DNA from 3 places in the Guyparkeria hydrothermalis genome. Region 3 is predicted to be linked to each of the others. Evidence: predicted binding sites of a transcription regulator. Region 3 holds the regulator's gene; each other region holds the start of a gene.
The links. Region 3 encodes FliA, which starts transcription of late flagellar genes. Its sites were predicted from a motif close to GCTAAAGTTNNNNNNNNNNCNGCCGATA; they were not measured.
Positions count from the first base shown of each region.

Region 1: LV476_RS00495 (chemotaxis protein) is a predicted target of FliA. The motif match lies at 4,092-4,119, and genes of this name have one in related genera.
Region 2: LV476_RS09970 (methyl-accepting chemotaxis protein) is a predicted target of FliA. The motif match lies at 3,569-3,596, and genes of this name have one in related genera.

Region 1 is NZ_JAJSED010000001.1:95,558-102,723, reverse strand. Features, by position in the region: gene flgE (flagellar hook protein FlgE) at 1-555, opposite strand, end outside; gene LV476_RS00515 (flagellar hook assembly protein FlgD) at 571-1,272, opposite strand; gene flgC (flagellar basal body rod protein FlgC) at 1,299-1,706, opposite strand; gene flgB (flagellar basal body rod protein FlgB) at 1,750-2,157, opposite strand; gene LV476_RS00500 (CheR family methyltransferase) at 2,260-3,063, opposite strand; gene LV476_RS00495 (chemotaxis protein) at 3,072-4,031, opposite strand; gene flgA (flagellar basal body P-ring formation chaperone FlgA) at 4,346-5,092, shown strand; gene flgM (flagellar biosynthesis anti-sigma factor FlgM) at 5,259-5,576, shown strand; gene flgN (flagellar export chaperone FlgN) at 5,738-6,217, shown strand; gene rsmD (16S rRNA (guanine(966)-N(2))-methyltransferase RsmD) at 6,227-6,826, opposite strand; gene ftsY (signal recognition particle-docking protein FtsY) at 6,949-7,166, shown strand, end outside.
Region 2 is NZ_JAJSED010000001.1:2,132,372-2,139,537, forward strand. Features, by position in the region: gene LV476_RS09960 (porin) at 1-657, shown strand, start outside; gene LV476_RS09965 (SDR family NAD(P)-dependent oxidoreductase) at 796-1,698, opposite strand; gene LV476_RS09970 (methyl-accepting chemotaxis protein) at 1,840-3,480, opposite strand; gene LV476_RS09975 (DsbC family protein) at 3,693-4,448, opposite strand; gene xerD (site-specific tyrosine recombinase XerD) at 4,580-5,485, opposite strand; gene acs (acetate--CoA ligase) at 6,128-7,166, shown strand, end outside.
Region 3 is NZ_JAJSED010000001.1:2,303,303-2,310,468, reverse strand. Features, by position in the region: gene LV476_RS10785 (chemotaxis protein CheA) at 1-1,880, opposite strand, end outside; gene LV476_RS10780 (protein phosphatase CheZ) at 1,974-2,744, opposite strand; gene cheY (chemotaxis response regulator CheY) at 2,758-3,144, opposite strand; gene LV476_RS10770 (RNA polymerase sigma factor FliA) at 3,257-3,979, opposite strand; gene LV476_RS10765 (MinD/ParA family protein) at 3,976-4,866, opposite strand; gene flhF (flagellar biosynthesis protein FlhF) at 4,863-6,389, opposite strand; gene flhA (flagellar biosynthesis protein FlhA) at 6,434-7,166, opposite strand, start outside.

The DNA.
Region 1 (7,166 bases), 2.2 Mb from region 3:
CGGATCATTCCAATTAAACGCACTGACAGGAAGCCCTTCGGCTTCTGAAGGCAGATTGAACAACTGAGTTGCGGTTGTGGTTGCCCGAGGCTCGCCCGCTTCAGCAGGCAATCTCACCGGATCAGCCGTAGCCAGTGACGTCGAAACCGAGTTGCCCTCAGCATCCGTCGGCAAGCCCTTCAGAAACTCTCCGGCCTGGTTCACAAGATAACCATCCTTGTTGACACCGAGAGCGCCCGCTCGACTGAATACTGACTCAGCCGAGTCCAGCGACGGCTGGAAGGCAAAAAAGCCCTCACCCGAAATCGCCAGATCCAGAGACCGATCGGTGAAATCGAGATTCCCTTGCGTGAACTGCTGGGTGACTGCCTGGTTGATGACGCCCTGCCCCACCGAAGTTTTGCTATTGCCGAACGCGCTGACGGCATAGATATCGCCGAATTCCGCCCGCGACTTCTTGAAGCCGGTGGACTTGGCATTGGCAATGTTATTGCTCGTCACGTTCAGGTCTTTCTGCGCGGCGTTCAGGCCGCTAATGGAGGTGTTGAACGACATGCTGCGTCCTCCGGTTTAATTAATGATTTCAACGATATCCGACAGCTTGACCGACGACAAACCATCGAGATTCAACTCCGGACCATTCTTGGTCACGCCCACACTGCTGATGACCGCCCCGACGTAGGTCTGGGGTGCCTGCCCCTTGCCGTCGACCGTGGCGCTCGCATTCACCGTGTAATTTCCCTCGGGCGCCATGCGCCCATCCTTTAACCGGCCATCCCAGGAAAAGGTCGCCCGGTCGGAGCCTTCTGCCGGCACATCGATCGTCCGTACGACCTGCCCGGTGGCGTTGGTGATGTCCACTCTCACCTCGGATGCACCCGTCGGCACGTCCACTGCGCCGAGGATCCCCGACGGAGCCTTGCTGCCGTCCGCCTGGGTCATGTGGTAGAGCTGCGCGGTATCGCCCTTGACGATGGCCGCCTTGCCCACCAGTGAGGAGGCCTGCATCACCTGGTTGGACTGCACGGACGACTGGAATCCCGAGACGGTCTCGTTCAGATCCTGAATGCCCTGCAGCGAACTGAATTGCGCCATCTGGGCCACGAACTGGGTATTGTCCATGGGCTTCATCGGATCCTGGTTCTGCATCTGCGTGGTCAGCAGTTTCAGGAAGTCCGTCTGGTCGAGGCTCTGCTTGTTCTCGCCCTTGCTGCCCTTCGCAGAGGCGAGCCCAAGGCCGGCATAGATATCGCTGTTTACGGAACTGGCCATGTCATATCCCCTGCGGTGCTACGCGCTTATTGGCCCTGGCCAAGCTGAAGCGTGCGCATTGCCAGCTGCTTGGTGGTGTCCATTACCTGCACGTTGGTCTGGTAGGTCCGCGAGGCGGAGAGCATGTTGACCATCTCCTCGACGGGGTTGACGTTCGAGCCGTAGACATAGCCGTTCTCGTCGGCGAGCGGGTTGCCCGGGTCGTGCTTCTGCACCGGCTGCGCCTGGGACTCCGTTATGCCGGCCACCTTCACGCCGCGGCCGCCGTTGGCCTCGAGTACCGTCTGGAATACCGGCTGGCGCGCCCGGTACGCCTCTTCGGGTGACGAGGCGTCCACGTTGGCATTGGCCAGGTTGGAGGCGGTCGTGTTGAGGCGGGTCGACTGCGCCGCCATGGCAGACGACGAGATGCTGAAAACGTCATACAAGCTCATGATTCACCTGTCTTGACTCCAAAAGTGGGATTCGCCCGGCGGATCACTGTCCGCCCAGGGCCTTCTTGATGCCGGAAATCCGGCTGCTGAGAAACGAGAGCGTGGTCTGATAGCCGATCGCATCCTGCGTGTAGCCGACGCGTTCCTTGTCCAGATCGACCGTGTTGCCGTCCAGCGCTGGCTGGTCCGGCACCGAGAACCCCTCGCGGATCGACGAGGACGAGGTGCCGCCCAGCTGCCGCGGATCACTGGTCGCCAGCTGCCCGGCGGCCCCGGGAGCGGACTTGGACTGCAATGCAGCCTCCATCGCGCGGTCGAACGACATCACCCGGGCCTTGTACCCCGGGGTATCGGCATTGGCGATGTTCTCGGCACGCATCTTCAGGCTGCGCTCCTGGAGCTTCAGCGCATCGTCGTGAATGCCAAACAGGCGGTCGTTGATGATCGACATCGAAAAAAACCCTCGACACAGCGTCAGTGCCGAGGGCTTATGCGATAAGCGTGCCAGCTTTTCGGTAGGGCCGAGCCGAACGAGCTCGGAAAGGTGGCTCGGTCAGTCCTTGAGCCGGTAGGCGGTGCCACCGGTCGGCAGGCGCTCTGCCGTGAAGCGGTCGCTGAGTTGGGTAAGGGATTCCGACGCGCCCAGGAGCAGGTAACCGCCCGGCACAAGTGTGTCGGCAATGCGGTTGATGATCTTGGCCTTGGTCTCGCGCGAGAAGTAGATAAGCACGTTGCGGCAGAACACCAGATCGTAGCGCCGGACCTCCGGGCGCAGTTCGAGCAGATTGCCCTGACGGAACAGCACCCGGCGACTGACCTGCGGAGAGATCTTCCAGCCTTCGCCCGTCTTGACGAAATATTGACGCTTGCGCTCCGGCGAGAGCCCGCGCCCCAGCGACAGGTCATCGAACACGCCCTTGCGCGCCTTCTCGACCACCGCCTCGGAGATATCCGTGCCCACGATCTCGAGATTGAAGGGCACCCGCTGTTCCTCGGCGGTGATGCTGATCGAGAAGGCCTCCTGCCCGGTGGAACAGGCAGCCGACCAGATGCGATAGCTCGATTTCTTGGCCGAAACGGCCTCGGGGAAGAACTTCTTTTCCAGGGCCGCGAAGGGGTAGCCATCACGAAACCAGAGCGTCTCGTTGGTGGTCATCGCATCGACCACGTCGCGCGCCAGGGTGCGATCGCGACGGGAGAGAAGCGTCTCGATCAACCCTTCCACCGACGCATGCCCCTGCGCACGCGCCACTCGTGAGAGCCGCGTTTCCACCAGGTACTGCTTGTCCGGGCTCAGCAGTATTCCGCTGTGCTGCTCGAGAAAGGCGGTGAATCGGGCGAAGGTTTCGGCCTTCATGCCCGCGGTCAAGCCTCGTCCACAGCGTGATGCACCTCATGGTGCGTGAGCGCCTCGCCCACGACGCGGGCGAGATCGTCCGGATGGAATTTCGGGATGAAGCGATCAGCACCCACCTGCTTGACCATGTTTTCGTTGAACACACCCGAGAGCGAGGAGTGCAGGATCACGTAGAGGCTCTTGAGCTTCGGGTCCTGGCGGATCAGCGACGTCAGGGTATAGCCGTCCATCGTCGGCATCTCGATGTCCGAGACGACCATGGCCAACCGTTCGAGCTGCTCCGGCTGCTTCTCCTTCCAGCGACGCAGGGTGTCGATCGCTTCCTGCCCGTTCTTCGTGACCACCGGGTGCAGGTGCATCTGCTCCAGCGTGCTCTCGACCTGCTTGCGGGCCACGACCGAGTCATCGACGACCAGCACCAGGTCGCTGCCCTTGGCGATCTCGCCGAACTGACCGATCACCTCGTCCGACACGGTCTCGGCCACGCCGACGACACGAGCGAAGATCTGCTCGACGTCGATGATCTCCACCAGCTGCTTGTCGATGCGCGCTACGGCCGTCAGGAAATTGGAGTTGTTGGTGCCGCTCGGCGGGGTGAGCACCTCCTTCCACGACAGATTGACGATGCGGTCGACCGAGTGGACCAGAAAGCCCTGCACCGCGCGGTTGTACTCGGTAATGATGACGAACGCGTCCTGCACCTGCTCTTCGGTCATCCGCCCCTTGCCGATGGCCTCCGACAGATCGATGACGGTGATGGTGTGACCGCGAACGTCGGCAATACCCCGGATGGAGCTGTCCGAGTGAGGCACGTCGGTCAGTTTCGGGCAGCGGATGACTTCACGCACCTTGAAGACGTTGATCCCGAAGCGCTGATCCGTGCCCAATCCGAACACCAAAAGCTCGAGTCGGTTGCGGCCGGCGAGCTGGGTGCGGGAATCGACTGATGACATCACGTTGCTTTTCACGACTTGTCCTGCCTTGGTGGCATTGGTGGGCTGGCTGATTCTTGTATTTTCCAGACGTCGTATCGGCCCCGGGGAGACAATCTTTAGCCCACCGGGAGAGAGGCTGGGACCCCGCCCATTCCTGCCTGTTTTCGGTAGGCGGACCGACTGTCAGGGCATGGTAGCGCAGACACACACCGCTTGCGTGCCGGTCGCCGCATGCGGGCGCGGTGGCATGGTAAATGCAAGATCCAGCGGCGTAATCCAACCCGTTCATGCTGCCGCTTTCCCATGACCCATTTCTCATGACCCAGTTACCCTCTCCCAACGATGCAATGCCAAGGCGCGAACCGGATCGGCGTGCGGCGAGTCTCCTCGCGCTTGTGCTGGTGACGGCCGCCGCGCTGCTGGCTGCCGCCCAGGCCACGGCGGCAGCCCCCGCGGCGCCTGCCAGCGTCCAGGCGCAGGTTGCCTCCGCCATGGACCGATATCTGGATCGACAGGGCGGTGACCGGGGCAACCTCACCCTGCGCGCTGACCGGCTCGACCCCCGCCTGCGGCTGAGCGTCTGCGACCAGGCACTGGAAATCAACGAAGGCCGGCCGCTCAACCTCAACCGCGGGCGGCAGACCGTCAAGGTAAGCTGCCACGGCAGCTCGCCGTGGCGCATCTACGTTCCGATCGAACTCACCCGCCGCCAGCAGGCCGTGGTCGCCGCCCGCCCGCTCGCCCGGGGCGACGTGATCACCGCAGCCGACCTGAGCCTGGCAACGGTCGACGCCAACCGGGCGCGACAGCGTTACTACACCGATCCACGGGAACTCATCGGCATGATGGCCACCCAACCGTTGCAGTCCGGCCATCTGGTCACCGCTCGCGACCTCGATATCAACGCCGTGGTCGATCGGGGCGACCTGGTCTCCATCCAGGCCGGCACGCGCGGCTTCGTGGTGGGTTCGACCGGGGAGGTCCAGAACCGAGCCGGCGTGGGTCAGCGCGTGCGGGTGAAGAACACCCGCTCGGGCAAGGTGATCGAGGCCGTGGTCATCGACAGCCGGACCGTGGATGCGATCGGCGGTTGAGCCATACAACCCTCGCTTTGAAAAAGTATTTCAGTCGGCGCTAAAGTTTTCCCGGGAACCGCCGATGGTTTAAGTGCGAAGGGACATTTACGTTAACCTAGACTCCTGCACTGTCGCCTCGGTGGCGGCGCGGACATGTCGTCCGAGACAGGAAGGATCAAGCACCATGGCAAACGAAATCAACGGCTTTGGCCCGCGCAATCTGGGCCAGAACTCGTCGGTAGACTCCTCCCGCGGCCGCAGCGAGGCCAAGGGCGAGTCGCAACGTCCTTCTGGCGATGTGCCGGCGAGCATCAAGGAGGATGACGCCGTGACACTTTCCAGCGGGGCATCGCAGCTTCGTGAACTCGGCCAGTCGCTGGCGGAGACCGCGCCTTTCGATCAGGGCAAGGTCGACCGGATCAAGGATCTGATCAGCCAGGGCGAATATCAGGTCGACTCCGCGAAGATCGCCGAGCGGCTGCGCCAGTTCGAGAATCTGTAACGGCGATCTGCCCTGCTCGACGAGCGGGAACAATCCCGCCCACCCCGGCCGGCACCCCGCCGGCCCGGGGCTTCGTGCGTCCCGGGGAATGACGTATGCTCCTCGGAACCCGGCACGCCGGGACTCACCTTGAGACCACACCCGCCGAGCGCGACGCCACGATGAGCGAATCCACTCCCAACGATCCGGCCCCGTCATGGCTGACTAGCATGCAGACGCACGCCGAGGCGCTGCTCGACCAGCACGAGCGCCTCGCCGACCTGCTGCGCCGCAGCGACACCCCGCCCCTGGACGAATTCGACGCAGTCTTCGAGACAATCCGTCAGCACAACGACGGCATGGCGGAGGCCGAACAGGCTCGTCTGGAATGGACCGCGGCAATCGGCACGGACGACATGGAAAACGCCCTGGCCGAGCAGCCCGAGCACACCCGAAACCGTTGGGCCGATCTCAAGGAAATGGCCCGCCGTTTCCGTCAGCTGTCTCAGGCCAACCTCATGGCACTGCGGCGCATCGACCAGTTTCTCGGCGAGCGGATCGATTTCCTGCTGCAGCGCGACGAATCGGGCGGCTCGCTGTATACCGCCAAGGGAAGCGAAAGCCAGACCGGTGGACGCGGGCGCACGCTGGGCGACGCCTGACTTACTACCTCACTCCCGGGCCAACAGCACCGACCGGCTTTCCCCGGCACGCGTTTCCCGACTGACGACAAAACCCGCCGGCAGCCGCAGCGCATCCAGATCCGCGCCCTCGACGAATACCCGCGCTCCTTCGGCAAGCCAAGGGGCGGCGGCCACCCGCTCAAGCGAGTTCTGCAGCAATGCCGGCTGCCGGAACGGCGGATCGAGAAACACCAGATCAATCGACCCATCGTCCAGCTTGGGTTGGTCAAGCCATTTCAGCGCATCGCGGGTCCAGACGACGTACCGCGAGTGATCCGCACCCAACTGCTCGAGGTTCTCCGCGATCGCACGAGCGACGCGTGGCGATTGCTCGACGAACCCGACCCATGCCGCGCCGCGCGACAGGGCCTCGAATCCGAGCACCCCGCTGCCGGCAAACAGATCCAGCGCGCGCCAGCCGGTCACGGTCTGCCCCAGCCAGTTGAACAGGGTTTCCCGCACGCGGTCAGGCGTCGGACGCAGGTCGCGGGCCGCCGGGAAGCGCAGCCGACGCGACCGCCACTCCCCACCGATGATCCGGACCTGCTCTCCGCGTGACGGGCGGCGCCCCTTGGCGGTACTGGGCATCGACGAAATCCTCCCTAGAACGAGTCGCTGTCGGCCAGAGGGTGCATGATAAACTTCGTCGGCGCCGCGCGGGGCAGCTACCCCGGAACACCCCGTCGCCAACCCAGGTACCATCACGCTCCATGTTCGGATTTCTCAGACGCAAGAAACGCAAGACAGACGTCGCCGAGGCGCCGGAAGAATCGTCAGCGCCCCTGAGCGGCGACGAAACCAGCCCCGCCGAGGCCGACGCATCGCCCGAGCCGCCCGGCGACGACCCTAGTCCCGCCGAACCGACAGCGAGCGCGACTCCCGCGACACCGAGCACCCCGGAGCCGGACGACCGCCAGAAGCAGCGTCA
Region 2 (7,166 bases), 170 kb from region 3:
TCCGTCGACGACTGGGATCGTCGCACCAACAACACTGTTGCCTACATGACGCCGGATCTGGGTGGCTTCAGCGCAGTGCTCGCGTACGTCTCTGATTGGGATAACGGCGACCAGATCAACAACGAAAAAGATGCGTACAGCATCAGTGCCGGTTACGAGATCGGTGGTTTCATGGTCGACGCAGCTTACGAAGTGCATAACACTGAAGAGTCTGCCGACCCTGCCATGACGGATGACAGCTCCGCTTACCGTGTTGGCGCCGGCTACAAGATCGGTGGTTTCAAGATCGTCGGCCTGTACCAGCAGATCAGCGACGTGAACTTCTACGACGGTGCTGACGTAGACGGTTACGGTGTTGGCGCGGCCTACGGCTTTGGCAACAGCACCATCAAGGCCCAGTACTACATGCACGACGACATTGACGGCACCGAGGACACCGATGCCGACATGTGGGCCGTTGGTTACGACTACAAGCTGAGCAAGCAGACCAAGATCTACGCGGTCTACGCTTCCATGCAAACCGGTGACAATATGGCCGATTCCATCGCTGCCGCTACTGGCCACGGCGAAGCTCCGAGCTTCGTGGGTTCCGACGGCACTACTGGTTTCGGTGCTGACTCCAACGCCTTCTCTGTTGGTGTGATCCACAAGTTCTAATCTCTCTCGAGATAAGGAACGGATTGAAAAAGGCGCCCTCGGGCGCCTTTTTTGTATGAAGCGCCTTCGGGCGCTTTTTTCGTTTTGGGCTCCATCGCCGGAATGGCAGGGCGCGTATTCCGGCGATGACAGGAAGGATTACTCCTGAGGTGAGCAGTCTGCCAGGGTGGTGGCCAGCGTCTGATAGCGCGGTTGCCAGCCTAACGCTCGCTGGATGGCGCGGGCGTTGATCCGTCGTGATTCGCTGAGAAATTCACGTGCCATGGGGGAGGCATGGGCAAGCACCGACTCCAGTGAGGTCTCGGGGGGCTGGGGCAGGCCAAAGTGGGATGCGATCTCTCCATAGATCACGTTGACCGGCGTGGGGTGGTTGTCGGAGACATTGAAGGTGCCGCTCACGGGGTGATGCATATCGAGGCGGTCGATCAGTTGGGCCAAGATGTCGGCAAGGTCGTCTGCATGGATGCGGTTTGACCACGGGGCATCCGGCCCGGCGGGCACCGGCGCGCCGCGCCGGATCTTCTCGACCGGCAGGCGATCGCAGGCATAGATGCCGGCCACCCGCAGTACCGTCAGCGGGATGTGGTGTTGATCGGCCTGCGCCTCGAAGCGCTGCTCGGCGTCCAGCCGCCGCCAGCCGCGGTCGTGTGCTGGTCTCGGTGGCGTGGATTCGTCGACCCAGCCCCCGCGATGATCGCCGTAGACGCCGGTGGTGCTGATGTAGATCATAGCCTCTGGCGTAGATGCCGCGCCACTCAGCCAGCGAGCAACCCGCGTGTCTTCCCGCCCCTTGCGTGCCGGAGGGGCGAGGTACACCCAGGTCGCTCCAGGCGCATCGGCCACGCTCGGCCGGATATCGGTATCGAGATCCAACGCCATGCCGACCCAGCGGCCCTTGTGCCCGGCCGGGCGCTCGGGCGCGTGGCGGGCGATAGCGACGATGTCACGATCGCTCAGCCGCTCGGCAAGGCGCCGGGCGATATCGCCGTAGCCGACCAGGACGATAGGGCGATCGAGTGGTTGCGCGCGCGTGGCGGTCATGCGGGACCTCTGTCGGGGCGTGTGGAAGCCGGGCGATAGAGCGTAGGGAATCGCGCTTCGGTTTGCACGCATGAGCAGACAGGGGCAACAAAAAGGCCCGCCTGAGGCGGGCCTGGTTGGTCCATTCGGCGCGGTGGTGTATCAGAGCCGGAAGCCGGCAATGCGGGATTGCAGTTCCTCGGCCAGTCGAGCCAGCTCCGCCGAGGCGGTCTTGGTCTGGGTGGCACCCTGGGCCGATTCTTCGCTGATCTGCGAGATGGTCTGCACGTTGCGGTTGATCTCCTCGGCCACCGCGCTCTGCTGCTCGGCCGCGCTGGCGATCTGGAAGTTGAGGTCGTTGATGCCACTTACGCCGTGGGCGATCTCGCCGAGGGCGGCCTCGGTTTCCGACATGGCCTGCGTGCTGTGATCGACCTGATCGTGGGCGCGCTGCATGGCGGCCACGGCGGCCGAGGAGCGCGACTGCAGACGGTCGATCATGCCGTGAATCTCTTCGGTGGACCCTTGAGTGCGCGAGGCCAGCGCGCGGACTTCCTCAGCGACCACGGCGAAACCGCGGCCGTGCTCGCCGGCGCGTGCCGCTTCGATTGCCGCATTCAGTGCCAGCAGGTTGGTCTGGTCGGCAATCGCGCCGATCACGTCCAGTACCTTGCCGATCTCCTCGGACTCGGCCTTGAGCGAGTCGATGGTCTCTGAGGACTGGCGGATCTCGTCGGAAAGAATGCCGACCGCGGTAACCGCGTTGCCGAGGATCGCCTGGCCGTGCTTGGCCGAATCGTTGGAGGACTGCGCACCCTGCGAGGCATCCGAGGCGTTCCGCGCCACGTCCTCGACGGTGGCTGTCATCTCGTTCATGGCCGCGGCGACCTGCTCGATCTCCTGCATCTGCTTGGCGACGCCGCGATCGGTCTGCTCGGAGACCGCCGAGGTCTCCTCGGCGGCCGAGGCGAGCTGCTGTGATGCGTTGCCGATGTGGCGCAGTGTGCCGCGAAGCGACTCGCGCGCGGTGTTCATATGCTCGATGATCTCGGCGATCTCGTCGCGGCTGTTCACCTCGACCGTCTCGCTGAAGTTGCCCTCGGCGAGATTGGTGGCGAAACGATCGGCAGCCCTCAGGCCGCTGGCCACGCTACGGATGATCCATCCGGCGATGATGACGATGATCAGCACGTTGGCCACCGTGATCAGGGACGAGATCCACACGTCCATTTCCACCCGCTCGGCGGTGTTGGCCAGTTCGTTTTCCATGTTGCCGCGAAGGATGCCCTCGTAGCGATCGGCGGCCTGCTCGAAGTTCGGGAGCACCTCGGAGAGGGTCAGGATCAGGAGCGCCTGGGCGCCGACATAGTTGCCCTGTTCGAGCTTCTCCAGCAGGGGCTTGAATGCGACGTTGATCAGCTTGTCCTGCGTGGCGAACAGCTCCTGCTGGGCCTTGTTCGACTTCTCGCGACGATGGGTGACGGCGGCGATCTTGGTGTTCACCGCATCGAGCGTGGCGAGCTTCTCCTCGATCACGGCCAGGTGCTGCTGGATCTCGTGGTTGTGCATCGCGGCAGTGCGACCGTTCGGGTCGTGTTGCAGTGCGAGCAGCGACTGGGTAGTCATCTGGTTGATCAGCTGCACCGACTCGCCCACGTACTGGATCGGCATGATGCGCAGCTTGTGGTTCTTTTCCGCCAGTTCCTGGCCCTTGAGCTCGGCGAAGATGCCGAAGGCGCTGGTCCCGATGGTGGCGAGACCCGCGAGGATCATGAGGAGGAAGAGTTTCGCCTTGATCGTCATGGTGGTCTGGTGCTCCTGCAATCGTTCTATTTGGTCGTCGCGCCGCAGGGGTGGCGGTGCTGCTGGCCGGGTGGAGTGGTTACCCATTTATCGGTCGGGAGCGATCAGACTTTAGGACGATGGTGCTGCTTGCCGACGATTGTCAGGAGGGCATGAAAAAACCCCGCACCGGCCAGGCCGGACGGGGTTTCGATTGGGCAAGTGGCGCGGGCTTACTTGCCGCTGCTCTGCTCGATGGCCTGGAGCATCACCTTGGCCGGGCGGAAGCCGGCCACCGTCGCCCCGTTGGGCAGCACGGTGTAGGGCGTGCCACTCATGCCGAGCTGGCTCGAGAGCGCGATGTTCTTTTTGATCACGTCGTCGGCGCAGGCATTGGCGTCTACCGAATTGCCCTTCATGGCCTGTTCCAGGGCCTGCTTTGGCTTGTCGGCACACTGCACCTGGGATGAGAGCTTGAAGCCCTTCGATCCCGGTCCCTGGCGGGGGGTGAGAATGTAGGTCACTTCGACGCCCGCCTGTTGCAGCGCCGGCAGCTCGTTGTGGAGCTTGTCGCAGAAGGGGCACGTCGGGTCGGTCAGGATCGTGATCGCGTGCTTCTTCTCGCCGTCGGCCGGGTAGACGAGCTTGCGATCGGAGGAAACATCTTTCAGCGTCGCCAGGCGCTGCTCGTCCAGTTTTCCTTGGGTGAGATTCTGTCGATTGGCCACGTCGATCAGGTCACCGGCGAGCAGGTACTTGCCATCGGCAGTCACGTACGCGATCTGGCCGTTGGAGACAAGTTCGTACAGACCGTCGGCCGGCGTCTCCCGGATCGCGTCGATCGGTATCCCCGGCATGTGCTTCTTGAGGCTTTCGGTGATCGTCTCTTTGTCGGAGGCCAGGGTCGAGGTCGCCGGCAGGGCCAGGGCGAGCCCCAGCATGGCCAGGCGCAGGCGGGAATTGAACTGGGAACGGGAAGGGTTTCGCATCGGGTCGTGAACCTGAATTTGCATGTGGGTTTTACGGGCGGTCATCGGCAAACACGTTTGAGTTGCGCAGGATGGCGTGGGTTCCATTGTGGCATCAAGCGGCGCGTTGTTGTCAGGACCCTGCCAGCGGCTTATCCCCGCGGGTGGTGTTCCGCGTGGAGCGCCTTGAGTCGGGCGGTCGCCACGTGCGTATAGATCTGGGTGGTCGACAGGTCGGCATGGCCGAGGAGCATCTGCAGGGCGCGCAGGTCGGCGCCGTGGTTCAGCAGGTGGGTGGCAAAGGCATGCCGCAGTGTGTGCGGCGAGGGCAGGCGCGCCAGACCGGCCTGGCGCGCGTGGTGCTTGATGCGGTACCAGAATGCCTGCCGGGTCAGCGCCGCCGCCCGGTCGGTGACGAATACTGCCGCGACCTGTCGCTCGCCCAACAGGGCCGGCCGGGCTTCCTGCAGGTACCGCTTCAGCCAGTCGATCGCCTCGTCGCCAATCGGTACCAGCCGTTCCCGTCCGCCCTTGCCCACGATGCGGGCCAGGCCGTGGGCGAGATGGATCTCGTTGAGCGTCAGCCCGACCAGCTCGGAGACGCGCAGCCCGGTGGCATAGAGGGTCTCGAACATGGCGCGGTCGCGCAGCCCCAGCGGCGTTTCGGTGTCCGGTGCGTTGAGCAGGGCCTCGACGTCCGCCTCGCTCATGTCGGAAGGGAGGGCGCGGGGCAGCCTCGGTGCCGGCAGGTCGCGAGCCGGATTTGGCTGGATCAGACCCTCGCGGCTTGCCCAGGCATAGAAACGCCGCAGGGCGGATCGCATGCGTCCGACCGAACGGGGGGCGGCGCCTTCGGTGAGGCGCTCGCCCAGCAGACGGTGGAGGGTCTCGCCATCGGCGTGAGCCAGCGCGGCACTTTCGTCGATTGATTTGGCATTGGAGAGCCGCCGTGCGGCCAGTTCGAGGTCACGCCGGTACGCGGCGCGGCTGTTGGCCGCCAGGTTTTCCTCAAGCCACAAGGCCTCGACGAAGGCCGTGATCAGTTCGTCGTCCTGCATCTCGATTCCGTCGAGCGGCGCGCCGCGTTGAAACAGCGGTCATTATGTCGCGCCAGGGGTGATCCGTCACCCGGGCAGGCGCGAGCCGCGGAAGCGCCTGATATACCGTTGGATAAGTCGTAATTCCCCAACTTTTCACAGCGGTTTTCCACGATTTTATCCACAGGATTCGATTCTCGGTCAGCCGGTTAACACGCCGAGGCGCCGGCTGCCAAGCCGGTTCGCGTGCCGAGCAGAACTCTAGCGGAGATGCGAGTTAACTTATTGATAAGTATAACTATATACGGTGGAGCCCTGACGCTGTCATCAGGTGGTCAAAAAATCCGCAATTCGTGCAAACCCCTGATGCAGCTTCATCGAACGGCATTGTTGGCGGGTTTTCCACGAAGTTTTCCACAGAATCTGTGCATAAGTGAAAAGACGATCTCGGCAAACCCTTTGTGACCAATCGCTTAGCGCATATATTTGCGGCGTCATTCAGCATTGTCGCGCTAAATGGGTCAGGTGGGTCCGCTCGGCGGCTCCCAGCCGCGCAGCGAATTTTGCTAATCTTGCGCGGTGTAATCTGCCGCGGGAAAAGCCCGGGCGGCGTCCGGCATGTCGGGCGCAATGAAACCGATAACGAATACCGATGGAGTCTTTATGGATAACCTCGAGTCCATTCTGAGCGAGAATCGCGTCTTCTCGCCGTCGCCGGAGTTTTCCGATCGGGCGAGAATCGGGTCGCGCGCGGCCTATGACGCGTTAGTCGCGGAGGCCGAGAAAGATTTCGAGGGCTTCTGGGCACGCCTCGCGCGCGAGTTCGTCACCTGGGATACGCCATTCACCCAGACGCTGGACGAATCGAACGCGCCGTTCTTCAAGTGGTTCGCCGACGGCAAGCTCAACGTCTCGGTCAACTGCATCGATCGTCACCTGCCGGAAAAGGCGGACAAGACGGCCATCATCGGCGAGGCTGACGATGGCACCGTCACCAACATTACCTACCAGGACCTGCATGACCGGGTCGCGAAGTTCGCCAATGGCCTGAAGGCCCAGGGCATCGGCAAGGGAGATCGCGTCATCATCTACCTGCCGATGATCCCGGAGGCGACGGTGGCCATGCTGGCCTGCGCCCGGATCGGCGCGATCCACTCGGTGGTCTTCGGTGGCTTCTCCGCCGAAGCGCTGCGCGATCGGATCAACGACACCGATGCCAAGATGGTGATCACCGCCGACGGCAACATGCGCGGCGGTAAGAAGGTGACGCTCAAAGCGCAGGTCGAGAAGGCGCTTGCGCACGGCTGCCCGTCGGTCGAGAGCGTGATCATGCTCGAGCACATCGGTGGCGTCGGCACCGACGGTTCGACCGGCGTGAAGGAGCTGACCTGGGCCGAGGCCATCGACGGCCAGCCGGCCGAGTGCGAGCCGGAAATGGTCGAGGCCGAGCACCCGCTGTTCATCCTCTACACCTCCGGGTCGACCGGTAAGCCCAAGGGCATCGTGCACTCTTCGGGCGGTTACCTGGTCAACGCGGTAATGACCTGTTCCTGGGTCTTCGACCTCAATGACGATGACGTCTACTGGTGCACCGCGGACGTGGGCTGGATCACCGGCCACACCTACGTCACCTACGGCCCGCTCGCGCTGGGCGTTACCCAGGTGGTCTTCGAGGGCGTGCCGACCTACCCGGACGGCGGTC
Region 3 (7,166 bases):
ATCAGCTGCGCGCCGTGCTGAACCATGACCACCTGGTCGGTCTCGGCACGCTGCCCCGGCGACTCGCCGCGCAGGGCGAGCCAGTCGGTCATGCGGAACAGCGGCACGGCACGGTCGCGCACGGTGATCGTTGCCTGGCCGTCGACGACGTTCACCTCCTTGTCCGCCATCTCGAAGATCTCGTTGACCACCGACAGCGGAATGGCGTATTTGCGGCCACTGACGATGACCATCAGCGTCGGCAGAATCGCCAGCGTCAGCGGCACCTTGATGTTGATCTGGGTGCCCAGCCCAGGCTCCGAGTCGATGCTGATCGTCCCGGACAGCTTAGTGATCGCGGTCTTGACCACGTCCATGCCGACGCCGCGACCGGAAATGTCGGAGATCTGCTCCTTGGTGGAGAAGCCCGGATGCAGGATGAGCTCAAAGCACTCCTGGTCCGTCAGGCGCTCGGCGCTGTCCGGGTCGACGATGCCTTTCTCCACGCCCTTGCGGCGCAGCACGTCGGCATCCATCCCCGAACCGTCATCCTGGATGGCAAGGCGAATGTGATCCCCTTCCTGAGCGGCCGACAGCAGCACGGTACCCGCCCTGGGCTTGCCGTTGGTCTCGCGGTCGTCTGGCATCTCGATGCCGTGATCGACGGCGTTACGCACCAGGTGGATCAGGGGATCGGCAAGCGCCTCGACCAGGTTCTTGTCGAGGTCGGTGTCCTCGCCCTCGAGCTCCAGGTTGACCTCCTTGCCGAGGGTCCGGGCAGTGTCGCGCACCACGCGCGGGAAGCGGCCGAAGACCTTCTTCACCGGCTGCATGCGGGTCTTCATGACCGCGCCCTGAAGGTCGGAGGTGACCATATCCAGGGTGGCAATCACCGAGGCGATCTCCTCGTTCTCGAAGCTGGTCTTGAGCGTGTTCATGCGGTTGCGCACCAGCACCAGCTCGCCGACCAGGTTCATGATGCCGTCGAGTCGCTCGGTATCCACCCGCACGGTGGTCTCCGCCGCCTTGGCGGATTCGGCCGGCTTAGCCTTGGCCGCCGGCTTGCCTGACCCGGACGCGCTTGCAGTGGACGCCGCCGGTTTCGGCGCCGGCTCGACCTTGGGCTGCGGGACGGCCTCGGCGGGTTTGACCGCTGCCGTGGGCGCCTTGCCCTTGCCGTAAAGCTCGTCGAGAACCGCTTCGAACTCCTCGTCGGTGATCTCGTCGGAATCGGCCGCCGCCGATGCCTTGGCCTCGGACTCGGGCGCGGCAGCTGGCGTCGGGGCCTGGAATTGGCCCTTGCCGTGTAGCTCGTCGAGCAGGCTTTCGAACTCGTCGTCGGTAATCAGGTCATCGTCGGCAGCGCCACTCGACTCCGCAGCCGGGGCCTGGTCGGACTCGGCGGCATCGAGATCGGCCAGCATCCGGTCGAAGGCGTCATCTTCTGCCACGACCGCTTCGTCCTCGGCGGCAGGCTCGGCCGCCGGCGCTTCGCCGGGTGCCGGCTCATCGCTTTGACGAGCCAGGCCCTCGATCTCGTCGAGGAAAGCAGGCGAGACGGCCTCGGGATACTGACCGGCTCGAAGGTCGTCGAACATGCCGTTGAGCACGTCGATCACCTGCAGCATCACGTCCATGATGCGGCTGTTCATGGCGATCTCGTGATTGCGCAGCAGGTTGAAGATGTCCTCGGCGCGGTGGCAGACCTCCACCAACGGATGCACTTCGAGGAAGCCGGCCCCGCCCTTGACGGTATGGAAGGCACGGAACACCGAGTTGAGCCTGTCCGCGTCATCAGGCGACTGCTCGAGCTCGATCAGTTGCTGATCCAGTCCATTGAGCAGCTCGCCGGCCTCAATCAGGAAGTCCTGCAGCAGCTCGTTGTCGGGTTCGAATGCCATGATTGCCTCTCATTCACTCTGTGGCGCGGCTCATGCCGCGGCCACGTGTCCTGCCCGACCGCGCTCGGCGGGCTGCCTCCTGTCCGGCCGGAGTCAGAACCCCAGGCTGGCCAGGAGATCGTCGACGTCGTCCTGGTTCTTCACCACGTTGTCGCCGGCATTGGGCAGCTGCGGCCCGACGCCGTCCTCGGCACTCTCGGTCTTGCCGCCCTTGGCGCCGTCGGCCTTGCTGCCGCACACCGGGGCGGTGATCTGCAGCAGTCCCACCAGTTTCTCCTCGAGCTGCTCGAGCAGGTCGATCACCCGCATCAACAGCTGCCCGGACAGATCCTGGAACTCCTGGGCCATCATGATTTCGGTCAGTTGCCCCCTGAGACGCTCGCCACTGCCGGTCGCCGAGTCCAGGTAGCGGGTCATCGATTCGACCACGCTCTCCAGTCGGGAGTTATCGGCCTCGCTGGCCGCGACTTTAGCCAGCTCGTCCTTCAGCCGTTGAGATCGATCGATGATCTTGTCGGCCATGGGCGAGGCCTCTTCGGTGATCGAGAGGGTGCGGGTCGCCGCCTGTTCGGTCAGGGTAATCACGTAACGCAGCCGGTCACGCGCATCGGGCATCTCGTCCTGGGCCAGGGCACCGAGGCGCTCGTCCTCGGCAAAACTCCGCAGGGTGTCGTGCACCTCGCGGGTCATGCGCCCGACTTCGTCGAAAATGTTGCCGGAATAGGCGGCGGTGAGATCGCCGATCAGACGCGCCTCGCCGGCGACATCCTCGTTCTCGATCGCTGCCACCAGTGCACGGGCGTCGGCCAGTCGCTTGTCGCGGTCGACCAGCGGTTGGAAGTCCTGTTCGTCTGCTCCACTCATGTCTCGCGCGCCCCTACGATTCGACGCGCTCGAAGATCTTGTCGATCTTCTCCTTGAGTGTGGCCCCGTTGAAAGGCTTGACGATGTAACCGTTCACGCCCTCCTGGGCGGCGAGGACGATCTGCTCGCGCTTGGCCTCGGCGGTCACCATCAGTACCGGCAGGCCGGCCAGTCCCGGATCGGCACGCACATTGCGCAGCAGGTCGATGCCGGTCATGCCCGGCATGTTCCAGTCGGTGACCAGGAAATCGAAGTTGCCCTGCTTGAGCAGCGGCAGCGCCGTCTGGCCATCGTCGGCCTCCTCGATATTGGTGAAGCCGAGCTCTTTGAGAAGGTTCTTGATGATCCGGCGCATCGTGGAGAAGTCGTCCACCACGAGGATCTTCATGTTTCGGTCCATTTTCGCCCCTGGAATGGTTGTCAGTACCAGGCAGGTTGCCTTGTTAGAACGTGGGTAAGAGGGTCTATCGGCGCCAAGCGGAAAAGATTGAGCCCTTTCCGCGATCGGCAGCCTATTTCCAGGCGTTCATGGCGGTCTTGAGCCGCATGATTGCCTTGTTGTGGATCTGGCACACGCGCGATTCGCTGACGCCGAGCACGGCACCGATCTCCTTCTGGTTCAGTTCGTCGACATAGTACAGCGACATGACCAGTCTCTCGCGCTCGGGCAGCTCGTCGATATAGCCCGCCAGATCGCGCTGGAAGTGGTTCTCGGCGAGCGCCTCGTCGGGCTGCTGGCTGTGCGGGTCGGCGACGTCGTAGGTCTCGTTCTCGCCTTCGCCGGCGTGGTCCAGCGAGGTGACGTGCACTGTCGAGGCATCGCTCATCGCGGCGTGATACTCGTCGAGCGTCAGGCCCATGCGCTCGCAGACCTCGGCATCCCGCGCCTCGCGGCCGGTCTCGGATTCGATCTCGGCGACCGTCTGGGCGATCTCGCGCTGACGGCGGTAGACCGAACGCGGCGCCCAGTCATTGCGACGGACCTCGTCGAGCATCGCCCCGCGAATACGCAGCCCGGCATACGTCTCGAAGGAAGCGCCCTTGTCGCCGTCGAACAGGCGGGCGGCATCGAGCAGCCCCACCATGCCGGCCTGGATCAGATCCTCGGCCTGGATGTGGGAGGGCAGACGGCCGAGCAGATGGAAGGCAACACGCTTGACCAGGCCGGCGTGCTTAGTGACCAGTGCCTCGGTCGATCCGGCCTGAACGTTCTGATACATGGCACGAGCGTTCATAGCAGATTCTCGGGATCCAGCTCGACGTTGTTCACCAGCCGTTCGACGAAGAACTGCAGCTGACCCTGCGGACCGCGGGGGGCCGGCCAGTGGTTGACACGGTCGGCCATGGAGGTGAAGGCCCGGGCCGACTTGGCCCCGCCGTAGAGCTGCACGACGGTCTTCTGGCGCTGCACGGCTCGACGGAGATAGTCGTCGAACGGCACCGACCCCATGTGCGTCAGGGTGACGTCGAGAAAGCGCTTGGCAGCCACCGAGAGTTTCTCGAACAGCCGCCGCCCTTCCGCGGCGTCGCGAACCATGTTCGCCACGACGTGGAAACGGGTCACGTCATGCTCACGGGAAAGCACCTTGATCACGGCATAGGCATCGGTGATCGAGGCCGGCTCGTCGCAGACCACGACCACCACCTCGTTGGCCGCCTCGGCGAAACGCACCACCGAGTCGGCGATGCCGGCGGCCGAATCCACGATGAGCGTGTCGACCGGCCAGCGCATCTCGGAGAATGCCGAGATCAGACCGGCGTTCTCGGCGGGCGTCAGCGCAGCCATGTGCGCCACGCCGCTGGATGCCGGCAGGATGCCGATGCCCTCGGGGCCCTCGAGCATGATCTCGTCCAGACTCGCCGTGCCTTCCAGCACATGGGACAGGTTGCCCCGCGACTGTAGACCAAGCAGCACGTCGACATTGCCCAGTCCGAGGTCGGCGTCCATGAGCACCACGCGGTCACCGGTACGCGCGAGGGCGACCGACAGGTTGAGCGAGACGTTGGTCTTGCCCACCCCGCCCTTGCCACTGGTCACGGCGATCACCCGCACCGGCCGACTGCCGGTGGCGTGGCGGGCGCCGTCGGCCTGGTCGTGGCCGCCCCAGGGCGCGTTTGTCATCCGGCTTGCTTGAGCATCCACAGCGGATCATCCCTGTCGGTATGTTCGAGTTGCGACTGCCCCATCTCGAGGGCCTGCTTGATCAGGTCGGCCGCCTTGGGGAACCAGAGATCCTCCGGGACCCGCTGACCGACGCCGGCGCAGACGAGCGGCAGACGCCGCGGCGCACCATCGACCCCTGCCAGGGGGCGGACCAACGCGGCCAGCCCGCCGCCGAGCAGCACGGTCTCGTCGAGCTTGGTCAATACCGTGCCATGCAACGGCAGGCCGGCGAAGCGTTTCTTGACGTCCTCGAGGGCCGGATACTGCGCATTCGCCGACAGGACCAGCAGAAGCTTGACTGACTCGCCCGCGCCCATCAGCGCCTCGAGCTTCTGCATCATGCGGAAATCGCGCTGCGACATCCCCGAGGTATCGATCAACACCAGGTGGCGATCGGCGACCGCCTCGAGCAACTGCGCCAGGTGCGTCTCGTCTCGCGCGATGTGCAGTGGCACATTAAGGATACGGGCGTAGTTGCGCAACTGCTCCTGAGCCCCGATACGGAAGCGGTCGGTGGTAATCAGCGCGACCGAGTCGCGGCCACGGTGCAGCACCGCACGAGCCGCCAGCTTGGCGAGCGTGGTGGTCTTGCCCACCCCGGTCGGGCCGACGAAGGCGTACGTGCCCCCGGCCTCGACCGGATCCTCGGCGCGATGCTCGAGCTGGTCGCCCAGCATCTTGAGCGCCTCGACAAAGGCCCGCTCCGGTTTCGCCGTGGCGGCGGCCCGGCCGAGCTCCCGGGCCAGCCCGATCGGCAACCCCAGGTCCTGCAGGCGCTGGACAGTCGAGACCTCGGCCGGATGGGCCTGGCTGAACCGGTGCCATTCCATGACCGACAGCTGTCGCTCGAACAGATCGCGCAGCTGGGCGACCTCCTCGGTCAGGGTCGACAGGCGTCCTTCGGCGGCCCCCTGGTCCTCGACCAGCCAGTCCCAGTGGGACGGCGTGCGGTCCGACGACCGGCCGACGGGCTCTTCGGCGACCGGAGCGGTCGACTCGGCCGGCTCGCCGGCCAGCTGCTCGTTCCAGGCGGCCAGCGCCTCGGTGAACGCGGCCCGGTCGTCCTCGGTCTCGGCCGATCCCGCCGTTTCGGCCGGCTCCTCGGCCTCGGCACGGCGGCACCGTTCGGCAAGCATCTCGGCGGTTGTCTTCGGCGCCTCGCTCTCGGCGGCAGCCGGCTGCTCCTCTCGCTCCGCTTCGGCCGTGGAGGCCGGCGCCGGACGGGTCGGCTCCTGGTGTTCTGCACGCGGCGCACGCTCGGCTGCTGCCGCCGGGCGATCTGTGGCACCGGCGATGCGGGAGGCCGACTGCTGGGCGGCTGCCAGCTGGATCGCCTTCTCGTCGAAATCCATGGCCGCGATCACCTCGACCCCGCCGGAAACCGGCTTGTTGGAGAGGATGACGGCGTCGTCTCCGAACACGCGCCGTACCTGGCGCATGGCCTCACGCATATCACTGGCGATGATTCGTTTGATTTTCATGTGTCACCAGACCCTTGGGGCGGTTGGGTTGTCCGGTCGAGTCGTCAGCCGTCGTTCTGGTTACCGACGCTCGCCACCACGCGTATTTCCTTGTTGTCCGGGATCTCGTGATAGCTCAGCACGCTGAGCGTCGGGATCGAGTGCCGGACCATGCGCGAGAGCCAGCTGCGAATCTGCGGAGCCACCAGGAGGATGGCCGGCTTGCCACTCTGCTCCTGACGCTCGGCCGCATCCCGAAGCGACTTGTGCAGTCGTTCGGCCAGGCCGGGCTCGATTCCGGGGGCCTGATTCCCGCGCTGGGTACTGTTTAGCAAGAGCTGTTCCAACTGCGGATCCAGCGTGATGACCGGCACGGTCGGCGCCAAGCCGTTGATGTACTGAACGATCATGCGCCCGAGCGCCATGCGCACGCTCTCCGTCAATTCCCCGACGTCCTGGATGCGCTGCCCCTGGATCGTCAAGGTTTCGGCAATCGTGCGGATATCGCGGATCGGAATCCGCTCGGCCAGCAGCTGCCCCAGCACCTCGACGATGGTTGTCATCGGCAGGGTCTTGGGCACCAGATCCTCGACCAGTTTCGGACTGTTCTGCTTGAGGGTGTCGAGCAGCTGCTGAGCCTGCTCGTAGCCGAACAGGTCGGCGGCGTTGTCGCCCAGGATCTGCGACAGGTGCGTGGCGACCACGGTGGCCGGGTCGACCACGGTATAGCCGAGCGCCTGCGCCTCTTCCTTCTGGTTGCGATCGATCCAGTACGCCTTCAGGCCGAAGGCCGGGTCA